4 regions of the Rouxiella badensis genome follow, and region 1 is predicted to be linked to each of the others. Evidence: predicted binding sites of a transcription regulator. Region 1 holds the regulator's gene; each other region holds the start of a gene.

Region 1 (3,212 bases):
ATCCACGCGTCGCCAGTGTCAGCAGGTCGCCAACGGCTGGAGCGGGCAGCTACGTGTGGCGGTCGACCGAATAGTAAAACCCGATCGCATACGGCAGCTGGTGGTCGATTTTTATCGCGCTTTCCCCGACACCGAGTTATTGATTCAAGGAGAGGTGTTCAACGGCGTTTGGGACGCGCTGGCCGATGATCGTGCAGACGTCGCCATCGGTGCCACCAGCGCGGTGCCGGTCGGCGGGCGTTTCAGCTTTAGGGACATGGGGACTTTACCCTGGCACTGTGTGGTCAGCGCCACGCATCCGCTGGCAGCACAAAATAGGGCGTTGGACGATGATGCGCTGAGGCCTTATCCGGCGCTGTGTATAGAGGATACCTCCAGAAATTTGCCCAAACGCGACACCTGGACGCTGGACAACCAGCGTCGTCTGGTCGTGCCGGACTGGACCTGCGCCATTGATTGCCTTTGTGAAGGGCTCTGCGTTGGCATGCTGCCAGTACATAGGGTTGCGCCGTGGATTGCGCAACAAAGGTTGGCAGTGCTTAATCTTGCCAACGTGTTTCCGGAAAGCCCGTGTTGTCTGACGTGGGACCAGCGAAATCATTCCCCGGCGCTAGACTGGTTGTTGGAGTATCTCGGGGACAGTGAAACGCTGAATCAAGAATGGCTGAGATAGCCTCACGCCCGCGAAGGCGGGCGTGAGAGGAGCGCAGAAAAGCGAGAATTAACGACGATAGTCGCGGAAAGGACCGTCGGCCACGGAGCGGCGTTCAACCAGCTTGGGTTTCACCTCGATGGTCTGCTGCACTTCGCGCTTGCTAATAATGCGGTCGAGCAACATGGTAAAGGCCATCTCGCCCAGGCGCTCTTTCGGCTGGTGTACCGTGGTGAGTGCTGGAGAGAAGTAGCGCGCGTTGCGCACGTTGTCATAACCAATGACCGAAATATCCTGAGGAACGCGCAGGCCCATTTCGTCGGCTGCGCAAATCGCGCCCATCGCCATCACGTCACCGCCGCAGAACACTGCCGTCGGTCGCTGCTTCTGGTTGAGGATCTTTTGCATTGCCTGATAGCCTGATTCAGGTTCGAAATCACCCTGAACCACCCATTCATCACGCACGGCAATATTGGCTTCATTCATCGCTTTCAGGAAACCGCGATAGCGACCGCCGCCGGTGTTGCGGTTCAGCTGACCGGGAATGGCGCCAATGTCGCGATGCCCGCGTTCAACCAGGTAACGACCCGCCAGATATCCGCCCTCGAAGGCGTTATCAATAATCGAGTCGGTAAAGTCGTTCTGCGCTTCGCCCCAGTCCATCACCACCATCGGGATTGAACGGTACTCCTCGAGCATGGCAAGCAGCTCGGCCGGATACTCGGCGCACATCACCAGCAGGCCGTCGACGCGCTTTTGCGCAAGCATTGCCAGATAGGCTTTCTGCTTTTCCAGATTATTGTGCGAGTTACACAGGATAAGCGTGTAGCCCTTCGCGAAGCAGCTGTTCTCAACGGCTTCAATGACTTCGGCGAAGTAGGGCGCCTCACTCGAGGTGGCCAGCAGGCCGATGGACTTGGTGTTATTCACCTTCAGGCTACGCGCGACGGCGCTCGGGGAATAGTGCAAATCTTTAATGGCTGCGCGAACCGCAGCTTTAGTTTCTTCGGCGACGAAACGGGTTTTATTGATGACGTGCGACACCGTTGTAGTCGAAACACCAGCGCGCTTAGCGACATCTTTAATCGTGGCCATGTAAAAATCACTCCTGAACTAACCCTTTTCAGCACGTTAGTTTTTTGTTAATCGTTTGCCTGCGTGCATTCAACTGCATAAATCATTTTAAGCAGTTAATTCGTTGGGTGGTTTCAGGAATCCTGAAAGATGCGTCGGACAACGCCGACCGGGCACACAGCGTGGTAACCGCTAATTTTCTCTTATATCTCAAGAAAGGGAAAGCCAAATTTGCGCTTTCGCGATAAGTTGCGCAAATCGGTGCACGATCGGTAGACGTTTTTACGCAAAGCGCGCAAAATATTTAGGCTTATAAAATATAGGGTTTTTAATCTTCTATCCGGCAAGGAGTCTATGTGGATACCAATCTGAAATACTCATTGATAACCGTGGTGTGCGCACTGGTGACGATCGTGGCATTCAGCTTTACCGCCGTCATGCACTGATCTTTTGCCGTCAGGCAGAAACGAAAAAGGGCGATTTCTTATCAAAGAAATCGCCCTTTTCTATTTTACCGCCCGCTCGAGAGGGGGTAGGCTTAAACCATTCGTTAAATGCTATTCACAGGTGTTAAGCGAGAAATCATTATTTAACGAATCGTTTTCGGCGTCATGACCCGGCGAGCACCAACGTAGTGGTCTTGCCAGTAGTTATCTGCCAGATAACTAATTTTGATGTCTTCTCCAGAGCGCGGTGACTGAATAAACTTACCGTTGCCGAGATAAACACCTACGTGGTCCGCCGCGCCGCGTTTAGTAATTCTAAAGAACACTAAATCACCAGACTCAAGCTCACCGCGTGGAACCGGGGCCGCATCGCGCAAATGGTACATCTCATTGGCGGTGCGAGGCATTTTAATACGCATTAAATCTTTGTACGCGTAATAAACCAGGCCACTACAGTCGAAACCAGTATTCGGGGAGGTTCCACCCCAGCGATAAGGTTTGCCGACCTGGTGCATCAGCTTGTTCATCGCGGTTTCTTTAGCATGCAAATACTTTTTCTTGTGCGCTGCACTCAGCGTTAACGGGGTGCAGGTATCTTCTTTTGTTTTATGCTTTCGGTGTCGTCCGTAGGCTTTTTTGCCTTCTTTCGCACAGACCACGTTAGTGGTAGCAGCCAGAGAACGGCTAATCGAGTTTATCTCTTTCTTCGAGTTCTCTGCCTTGTGTCTTGCGAGCCTGGAAGCGGTTGGCTTCTCGGCCTTGTGCCTGACGAGTTTAGTGCTGGTAGGATGCTTGTGCTCGACTTTCGCCTTCCCGTGCACTTTCTCTTTCGTCCTGCTGTGTTCTTTGGCTTTCGATTGTTCTTTCACCGGAACAGTCTTGGTCTTTCTATTGCTTCTCGCGACGACCTTTCGCTTTCGTCGCTCATCAGGCTTTGCCTGGCTTACGTGCGTTTCGGCCTGTTTGGCGGAGACGCGATGACTTGGCGAAGCATTCGCCAAATTCAAAAAGAGCTGGGTAAACAGCAGCACAAAAAGCGT
Region 2 (3,212 bases), 2.2 Mb from region 1:
AAGGGCCTGCCATGAAAAAGATTGACGCAATTATTAAACCATTCAAGCTGGATGATGTGCGTGAAGCACTGGCTGAAGTGGGTATCACCGGGATGACCGTGACTGAAGTGAAAGGCTTTGGTCGTCAGAAAGGCCACACTGAGCTATACCGTGGTGCTGAGTACATGGTCGATTTCCTGCCTAAAGTTAAAATCGAGATCGTTGTGGCTGACGATATCGTGGACACCTGCGTGGAAACCATCATGACCACCGCGCAGACCGGCAAAATTGGTGACGGTAAGATTTTCGTATTCGACATCGCGAACGTGGTTCGTATCCGTACCGGCGAACAGGACGAAGAGGCTATCTAAGCGCTCTTTGCGGGCTGGTCGTCACCGACCGGCCCCCGTTTTCTGCTCGCAGACCCTTTCATCGCCTCCGGCTGTTCAGCCCTGAACTCGCCTATAAAACCTTATGTGGGCCAAAGCATTCGTAGTGAATGTTGGCAGCGTCAATGCCTGTTTCAATCAGTTGGCGTGCGGCAAACTGCATGAAACCGACAGGACCACAAAGATAGAACTGCATTCCGGCAGGCACCAGACGGTCTTTTATCGCCGAAAGGTCGAGCAAGCCTTTATGCTGATAGTCCTCGCCCGGCCTGTCTTGTTCGTCAGGATGCTGATACCAGACCTGCGTTTCCAGCAGCGGCAACCCCTTCTCTAAACCCTTCACTTCGTCGGCAAAGGCGTGCACCTGGCCGTTTTCTGCGGCGTGGATCCATTGAATTGGTGCCCGATGATGCTGTGCCGCCAGCTGGTTGAGCATGCTCAGCATCGGGGTTTGGCCAACGCCAGCTGAGATAAGCGCGACGGGGGTCTGCGGAGTCACGTCGAGACAGAAATCGCCGTGCGGCGGCGCGAGACAGACCCTATCGCCCACCTGCGCCTGCTGATGCAGGTAGTTGGAGACCAGACCATGGGACTCCCGTTTCACCGCAATACGATAGGTTTTGCCGTTCGGGGACTGGGTCAGCGAATACTGGCGAATTTCCTGATTCTCAAACTTTTCACTCTGCACGTAAACCGACAGGTACTGACCGGCCTTGAATCCGGCGACCGGCAAATTATCGACCGGCTCCAGCTCAAAACTGGTTATCAGTGAACTCTGTGGTTTTTTCTCTTTGATGCGAAACGCACGGGTGCCTGTCCAACCACCGGTTTGATCGGCGCTGTTCTGATAGAGGGCGGATTCGCGCTGAATAAACACTTCTGCCAGGACGCCGTAGGCTTTTCCCCAGGCATCCAGCACCTCCTGACCCGGGCTCAGCAACTCGTCCAGCGTTGCTAATAGATGAGTGCCCACCGCCTGATATTGTTCAGGCTGAATGTTCAGGCTGGTGTGTTTCTGTGCGATGCGCTCGACGGCGGGAAGCAGCGCGGCAAGATTCTCAATATTGGTCGCATAGGCGCAGATGGCGTCAAACAGCGCCTGGCGTTGGTCACCGTTACGCTGGTTACTCATGTTAAACGTGTCTTTTAGTTCGGGATGATGCGTGAAAAGTCGGTCATAAAAATGTGCGGTGAGTTTCGGGCCGGTAGCGGTAAGAAGGGGAAGGGTAGATTTGACGATAGCGATAGTTTGACTGTCAAGCATGAAGAGCTCCTGAGGGCACGGTCCAATGGCGTTAAGCCACTTTTCGGTTGAATGTTTCACGGTTAAAAATCGTTAAACTTAAAGATGCATTTTAAATGCATGTTATTACCGGGGCCGTAGTTTGTAAATACCCTTAGAAATTAAAAGGAGAAGCAGCACGCTGCGTGCTGGCTCACAAAGCTGAAATATTTGCATGCAAGAATGAAGAAAAGTCCCTTGAACGGGCTTTGTGTATCTCAGATCAAAGCCTTGCCCCAGCTGAAGCCAATCGTTTGCTTAAAAACCTGCGACTGAGACTATGCCAAGGGGGTAAAAACAGTTTACACTGTTGCCCAGAACCCATCTGGGGCGTTTTTTTTAAGTTTGTTGAGTCAGGAGATGCAGATGTTAAAGCGTGAAATGAACATTGCCGATTATGATGCCGAGCTGTGGCAGGCAATGGAGCAGGAAGTTGTACGTCAGGAAGAACATATCGAGCTGATCGCTTCAGAGAACTACACCAGCCCACGTGTTATGCAGGCTCAAGGCTCACAGCTGACCAACAAATACGCCGAAGGTTATCCGGGCAAGCGCTACTACGGTGGCTGCGAATACGTTGATATCGTTGAGCAACTGGCTATCGACCGCGCGAAAGAGCTGTTCGGTGCTGACTACGCAAACGTTCAACCTCACTCCGGCTCACAGGCTAACTTCGCGGTATACACCGCGCTGCTGCAACCGGGCGACACCATTCTGGGTATGAACCTGGCACACGGCGGCCACCTGACTCACGGTTCTCCGGTTAACCTGTCCGGTAAGCTTTATAACGTTGTGCCTTACGGCATCGACGAAAGCGGCAAGATTGATTACGAAGATCTGGCGCGTCAGGCAGAACTGCACAAACCAAAAATGATCATCGGCGGCTTCTCTGCGTTCTCCGGTATCGTTGACTGGGCTAAAATGCGTGAAATCGCAGACAGCATCGGCGCATGGTTCTTCGTTGATATGGCTCACGTAGCGGGTCTGATTGCCGCAGGCGTTTACCCTAACCCGGTTCCACACGCACACATCGTGACCACCACCACGCACAAAACTTTGGCTGGCCCACGCGGTGGTTTGATCCTCGCTAAAGGCGGCGACGAAGACCTGTACAAAAAACTGAACTCCGCGGTGTTCCCGGGTGGTCAGGGTGGTCCTCTGATGCACGTGATCGCAGGTAAAGCCGTCGCGCTGAAAGAAGCGATGGAACCTGAGTTCAAAGCTTACCAGCAGCAGGTTGCTATCAACGCCAAAGCGATGGTTGAAGTGGTGCTTGAGCGCGGTTACAAAGTGGTTTCTGGCGGGACTTCCAACCACCTGTTCCTGCTGGACCTGGTTGACAAAGGCCTGACCGGTAAAGAAGCCGACGCTGCACTGGGTCGCGCAAACATCACCGTGAACAAAAACAGCGTGCCTAACGATCCTAAGAGCCCGTTCGTAACCTCTGGTGTGCGTATCGGTACCCCAGCTGTGACCCGTCGTGGCTTCAAAGAAGCTGAGGTTCGTGAACTGGCTGGCTGGATCTGCGACGTTCTGGACAATATTAACGACGAAGCGACCAT
Region 3 (3,212 bases), 2.1 Mb from region 1:
AAGAAACGGGTAACCCGGCCGAAACCGGGTTTAACACAGACTCAATCAACTCGATCAAGGGGCCAGCGAGCCAAGGCAAAAGGGACTTAGGCGAAAAAAGCGCAGTTTACATGCGTAAATGAGCATTTTTGAGCCTGAGTTCAACGCAGTATTGCCGAAGCGCAGCAGCCCCAATAACCAAATTAAGAACCCATGCGATAGTTTGGTGACTCTTTGGTAATGGTTACGTCGTGTACGTGACTTTCCTGAATACCCGCGCCGCTGATACGAACGAACTCAGCCTTGGTGCGCAGGTCCTGGATAGTAGCACAACCGGTCAGACCCATACAGGAGCGCAGGCCACCCATTTGCTGGTGAACTATCTCTTTCAGGCGGCCTTTGTAGGCAACGCGACCTTCGATACCTTCTGGTACCAGTTTGTCAGCGGCGTTATCGCTCTGGAAGTAACGGTCTGAAGAGCCTTTGGACATCGCACCCAGTGAGCCCATACCACGGTAAGACTTGAATGAACGCCCCTGGTACAGTTCGATCTCACCTGGAGATTCTTCGGTACCTGCCAGCATGCCACCAACCATCACGCAGCTTGCGCCCGCCGCGATAGCTTTAGCGATATCACCGGAGAAACGAATACCGCCGTCGGCAATAACCGGAATACCGGTGCCTTCCAGCGCTTCAACCGCGTCAGAGACGGCAGTTATCTGTGGAACGCCTACGCCGGTAACCATACGAGTGGTACAGATTGAGCCAGGGCCGATACCCACTTTAACCGCGCTCACGCCAGCCTGAGCCAGTGCCAGAGCACCTTCGCCAGTCGCTACGTTACCGCCAATGATTTGCAGATCAGGATATTTTGCACGCGTCGCGCGAATACGTCCGAGAACGCCTTCGGAGTGGCCGTGTGAGGAGTCGATCAGCAGTACGTCAACACCTGCAGCAACCAGTGCGTCGATACGCTCTTCGTTACCAGCACCTGCGCCAACCGCAGCGCCTACGCGCAGGCTGCCGTTTTCGTCTTTACAGGCGTTAGGTTTACGCTCTGCTTTCTGGAAGTCTTTAACGGTGATCATACCCAGAAGGTGGAACTGGCTGTCGACAACCAGCGCTTTCTCAACGCGTTTTTCGTGCATTTTCTGCAGAACAACTTCGCGAGATTCACCTTCTTTAACGGTCACAAGACGCTCTTTCGGGGTCATGACCGCGGTCACTGGCTGGTCCAGGTCGGTCACGAAGCGCACGTCACGACCGGTAATGATACCGACCAGCTCGTTGCCTTCGGTCACCACAGGATAACCTGCGAAGCCGTTGATTTCGGTGAGTTCTTTAACCTGACGCAGCGTAGTTGCTGGCGTTACGGTCTTAGGATCGGCAACAACGCCGCTTTCATGCTTCTTAACGCGGCGAACTTCTTCAGCCTGACGCTCAATAGACATGTTCTTATGGATGAAACCCATCCCGCCTTCCTGAGCCAGGGCAATCGCCAGGTTCGCTTCGGTAACGGTGTCCATGGCTGCAGACAGCATAGGAATGTTCAGACGGATTTTAGAAGTCAGCTGAGTACTGAGATCGGCTGTGTTAGGCAGAACTGTGGAATGGGCTGGAACAAGGAGAACGTCGTCAAACGTTAGTGCTTCTTTCTTTAAACGTAGCATGGGCAATATCTCACCAAGGTGGTATGCGGAAAAGATAAAATATTGCAGCGAGAGTATACAGGCACTCAATCGTTTGCTCTAGTACTATTTCACATTTTTTATAAAAAACTCTTGATTACCTCGAACGTGCCTGTAGTATCGATTGATTAAGTCTCTGTTTTCGAATTTGATCTGGGTCACATGCCACTACCTTCTTCGCCACCGATTTTTACCGTGAGCCGCCTCAATCAGACGGTCCGTGAGTTGCTGGAAAACGAAATGGGTCAGGTCTGGCTCTCCGGCGAAATCTCAAACTTCTCTCAGCCCTCTTCCGGCCACTGGTATTTCACGCTAAAAGATGCGCGCGCGCAGGTTAAATGCGCGATGTTCCGCAACAGTAATCGCCGCACCCCTTTTCGCCCGCAAAATGGTCAACAGGTTCTGGTTCGCGCGTCGATTACGCTGTATGAACCGCGCGGTGATTTCCAGCTGATTGCCGAAAGCATGCAGCCTGCCGGTGACGGACTGTTGCAGCAGCAGTTTGAGCAGTTGAAGCAGACGCTCTCCGCCGAAGGGCTTTTCGACACCGAACACAAACAGCCGCTGCCCTCCCCGGCTCAATGCGTCGGGGTCATTACCTCTGCCAGCGGCGCGGCGCTGCACGATATCCTACAGGTGCTGAAACGCCGAGACCCGTCTCTGCCGGTGGTGATTTATCCTACGGCGGTTCAGGGCGTCGACGCGCCGCTGCAAATCGTCAGGGCTATCACTCTCGCGAATCAACGAAACGAGTGTGACGTGCTGATAGTCGGGCGTGGCGGGGGGTCGCTTGAAGATTTGTGGAGTTTTAACGACGAACGCGTCGCACGGGCGATTTTCGCTAGCCGTCTGCCGATTGTCAGCGCCGTCGGCCATGAGACCGACGTGACTATCGCCGATTTCGTCGCCGACCTGCGCGCCCCGACTCCCTCGGCCGCCGCCGAACTGATCAGCCGAAACCAGCTTGAGCTGCTTCGTCAGATTCAGTCACAGCAGCAGCGTCTGGAAATGGCGATGGATTACTATCTGGCGCAGATGGCACAGCGCTTTACGCGACTCAACCATCGCCTCCAGCAGCAGCATCCTCATCTGCGTCTGGCACGCCAGCAAACCGCACTGTTCAAACTGCGCAGCCGCCTGGACGAGGCGATGCAAAATCACCTTCGTCGTCTGCTGCGCCGTGATCAGAGCCTGCAACAGCGTTTGAGCCAGCATCAGCCGCAGCGCCGCATTCATCAAATGCAGCAGCGGGTGCAGAAGTTACAGTATCGTCTTCAGCAGGCGATGACGGCGCAGCTCGGCGACAGTCGCCAGCGCTTTGGCACCGCCTGTACCCAGCTTGAAGCGGTTAGCCCGCTGGCAACCTTGGCGCGCGGTTACAGCGTGACCACCACGCCGCAGGGGGAATTACTGAAGCATACCGCGCAGACGGCACCGGGCGCGATGCTCAAGACTCGACTGGAAGACGGCTGGATCGAGAGCGAAGTGAAATCAGTCACCGTCGAGAAAAAACCGCGCAAGCGCGCGGCCGCCAGTAAAAAAACC
Region 4 (3,212 bases), 110 kb from region 1:
TGTAACAGCTGGAATGGGTCCGCCTCGCTAATTTCAGCCGTCACGCCCGAGGCGTCTTTTCGGCAGATTTCAGTATGCAGCCCGCGCGTGGTCAGCGTGACCTGCGGGTCGGCGACCAAAATGTCGAAGCGGTTGTGGACATGGTCGGCAGCGCCGGAGTGCAGCAGCATGGCCCAAGGCAGTGACGACAGGGAGGCAAAGCGCGTGAGCAGCGCATCAGGTTGATAATCTAATTTATAAAAATCAATGGATTGAACGGATGGCATAGTATTTTGAAAATTCCCGACACGGTGACAATGCAATTCCTGGCGAACCGATCCTAGCATAGATTTGATGTGGGTAGGTCATTGGCAAATTAAGGCGTATAATGTGCGGCTAAGCTCGCTTCACTATAGAAATAGAACAGGAACACATTCATGTTGACCGGTATGCCTTCACTTTCGCACTCAGAGCAGCAGCAAGCCGCTGACCGTATCCGCCAGTTAATGGAAGAGGGGATGAGCAGTGGTCAGGCGATTGCCGTGGTTGCGGCAGAGATTCGTGAAACCCACAAGGGTGACCGTGTGACGGTTATCTTTGACGATGAAGACGAAGAATAAGCCTTACTGAATATTTGGCCGTTGCACATCGACTGCACAACGGCCAGAAGCCAGGCGTTAACCCTTAACGACCACGGCTGCTGCTGCCTTGATTGCAGTTTCAACCGCTTGCTCAATGGTATCGCCGATTGACAGCGCAACACCCAGACGACGTTTTCCGCTGATTTCCGGCTTGCCAAACAAGCGCACCTGATTAGAACCCACTAAAGCCTGCTCCAAACCGCTGAAGCTAACGTTGTTGCTGGTCAGTTCCGGCAGGATGACGGCAGAAGCCGAGGGACCGAACTGGCGGATAGTGCCGATTGGCAGCCCGAGGAACGCGCGCACGTGCAGCGCAAACTCAGACAGGTCCTGAGAAATCAGCGTTACCATGCCGGTATCGTGTGGGCGAGGAGACACTTCGCTGAACACCACGTCATCACCGCAAACGAACAGCTCAACGCCAAACAGCCCGTGTCCACCCAGTGCTTCCACCACGTTTTTTGCGATATCTTTCGCACGCTCGAGCGCCAGACTGCTCATCTGCTGTGGCTGCCATGATTCGCGGTAATCGCCGTCTTCCTGACGATGGCCAATAGGGGCGCAGAAGTGAATACCGTCAATGGCGCTGATAGTCAGCAGGGTAATCTCGAAATCAAACTTCACCAGACCTTCAACGATGACCCGCCCCCCGCCTGCGCGGCCGCCAAGCTGCGCATAGTCCCACGCGGCCTGCAACGTTTCTCCACTGCGGATCAGACTCTGGCCTTTACCGGAAGAGCTCATGACCGGCTTGATGATGCACGGATAACCAATTTCCTGCACTGCCTGTTTGAAGCTGGCTTCATCATCGGCAAAACGGTAGGTCGAGGTTGGCAGTTTCAGCGTCTCGGCCGCCAGACGACGGATGCCTTCACGGTTCATGGTCAGGCGCGTTGCTTCGGCGCATGGCACCACGTTATGACCCTGCTTTTCCAGCTCAACCAGCATGCTGGTAGCAATAGCTTCAATTTCCGGGACGATAAAGTCAGGACGCTCTTTCTCGATAAGCTGCTTGAGCGCCTCGCCGTCCAGCATGTTGATCACATGGCTGCGGTGGGCAACCTGCATTGCAGGCGCGTCGGCGTATCTGTCGACGGCGATCACTTCCAGACCAAGACGTTGGCATTCAATAGCCACCTCTTTGCCCAGTTCGCCAGAGCCCAATAACATGACGCGGGTCGCGTCGGTGCGCAGTGCAGTTCCAATGGTTAACATAGCTGGATACCTAACTCGTTGTCGGTGATGAAAATATCGGTCGTAAAATCGCGTTTTGGGCACCCATTCTGCGTGGCAGATTGCGGTGACAGAGGACGTTGCGAAAATAGTTGGCGGCATTATATAGGAAAAAGTCTCACCACGAAAACGATTGCGCACCTGCGCCAGTATTTGCGTGCGGGGCGCGAATGTGCGTTAATAGTCGGGCATTCGCGATCGAGGCGGATGCTTTTTGAATAGTAAAGGATAGTAAAATGAGTAAGTTAAACGGTCAGGTAAAATGGTTCAACGAAAGCAAAGGCTTCGGTTTCATCACTCCAGCTGATGGCTCTAAAGACGTTTTCGTTCACTTCTCTGCAATCAACAGCGATGGTTTCAAAACCCTGGCTGAAGGTCAGAACGTAGAGTTCACCATTCAAGACAGCCCACGTGGCCCGTCTGCTGCCAACGTCGTCGCTCTGTAATCAGTCACTTCTGGCTTACTTAAGCCAACTGATCATTAGATAACGATTTTCTAAAACCCGCCTGCGTTGCGGGTTTTTTTGACTCCAGTCATTAGCGCTAAGGCGCAATATCCCCTTCTCTGTTATTATCTAAAGCATTACATGGCGCTGATAGCCTTGCGCCGCTTCGTTTTTTTCGCCTTACATAAGAGTTATCGCCTTGAGCACGCATTCTTTCTCCACACTGACTTTGCCATCCGAACAAATTTCTAACCTCGAAGAACTGGGCTACGCCCAAATGACGCCAATTCAGGAAGCCTCTTTGCCTGCCATCCTGCTGGGTCAGGACGTGCGCGCGAAAGCCAAGACCGGCAGTGGCAAGACCGCTGCGTTTGGTATCGGGCTGTTAGATAAAATTACTGTCGGCGATTTCTTCTGCCAGGCGCTGGTGCTGTGCCCAACGCGTGAACTGGCGGATCAGGTCAGTAAAGAGCTGCGTCGTCTGGCGCGTTTCACCCAAAACATCAAAATCCTGACCCTGTGCGGCGGCCAGCCGATTGGGCCACAGCTTGACTCTCTGGTGCACCAGCCGCACATCGTGGTGGGTACGCCGGGCCGTATTCAGGAACATCTGCGCAAAGGCACCCTGAAGCTTGACCAGATGAAAGTGCTGGTGCTCGATGAAGCTGACCGCATGCTGGATATGGGCTTTAGCGAAGATATCGAAGACGTGGTGAGCTATACGCCGCCGTCTCGCCAGACGCTGCTGTTCTCCGCGACCTATCCGGAAGGCATCGAGCGCATCAGCAATAAATTCCAGCGTCAGCCGCTGAACGTGGAAATAGAGGGTGGCGAAGACGTTGCCGACATCGAACAGGTATTTATCGAAGCCGACCGCCACAGCCGTTTGTCGCTGCTGACTGCGGTGCTTTAT

The links. The regulator PurR, encoded in region 1, represses purine synthesis genes. The targets are predictions, from matches to a motif close to CANGCAAACGTTTGCNTG.
Region 2: the regulator PurR is predicted to act here: its motif matches at 1,894-1,911, upstream of glyA (serine hydroxymethyltransferase).
Region 3: the regulator PurR is predicted to act here: its motif matches at 1,712-1,729, upstream of guaB (IMP dehydrogenase).
Region 4: the regulator PurR is predicted to act here: its motif matches at 1,976-1,993, upstream of purT (formate-dependent phosphoribosylglycinamide formyltransferase).

What each region holds. Positions count from the first base shown of each region.
Region 1 is NZ_CP114062.1:2,313,412-2,316,623, reverse strand. It holds gene punR (DNA-binding transcriptional activator PunR) at 1-673, shown strand, start outside; gene purR (HTH-type transcriptional repressor PurR) at 722-1,747, opposite strand; gene cydH (cytochrome bd-I oxidase subunit CydH) at 2,083-2,172, shown strand; gene O1V65_RS10675 (C40 family peptidase) at 2,316-3,212, opposite strand, start outside.
Region 2 is NZ_CP114062.1:150,800-154,011, forward strand. It holds gene glnB (nitrogen regulatory protein P-II) at 12-350, shown strand; gene hmpA (NO-inducible flavohemoprotein) at 442-1,632, opposite strand; gene glyA (serine hydroxymethyltransferase) at 2,017-3,212, shown strand, end outside.
Region 3 is NZ_CP114062.1:194,124-197,335, reverse strand. It holds gene guaB (IMP dehydrogenase) at 183-1,649, opposite strand; gene xseA (exodeoxyribonuclease VII large subunit) at 1,830-3,212, shown strand, end outside.
Region 4 is NZ_CP114062.1:2,419,268-2,422,479, reverse strand. It holds gene pabB (aminodeoxychorismate synthase component 1) at 1-266, opposite strand, end outside; gene O1V65_RS11190 (YoaH family protein) at 417-599, shown strand; gene purT (formate-dependent phosphoribosylglycinamide formyltransferase) at 657-1,835, opposite strand; gene cspE (transcription antiterminator/RNA stability regulator CspE) at 2,090-2,299, shown strand; gene dbpA (ATP-dependent RNA helicase DbpA) at 2,499-3,212, shown strand, end outside.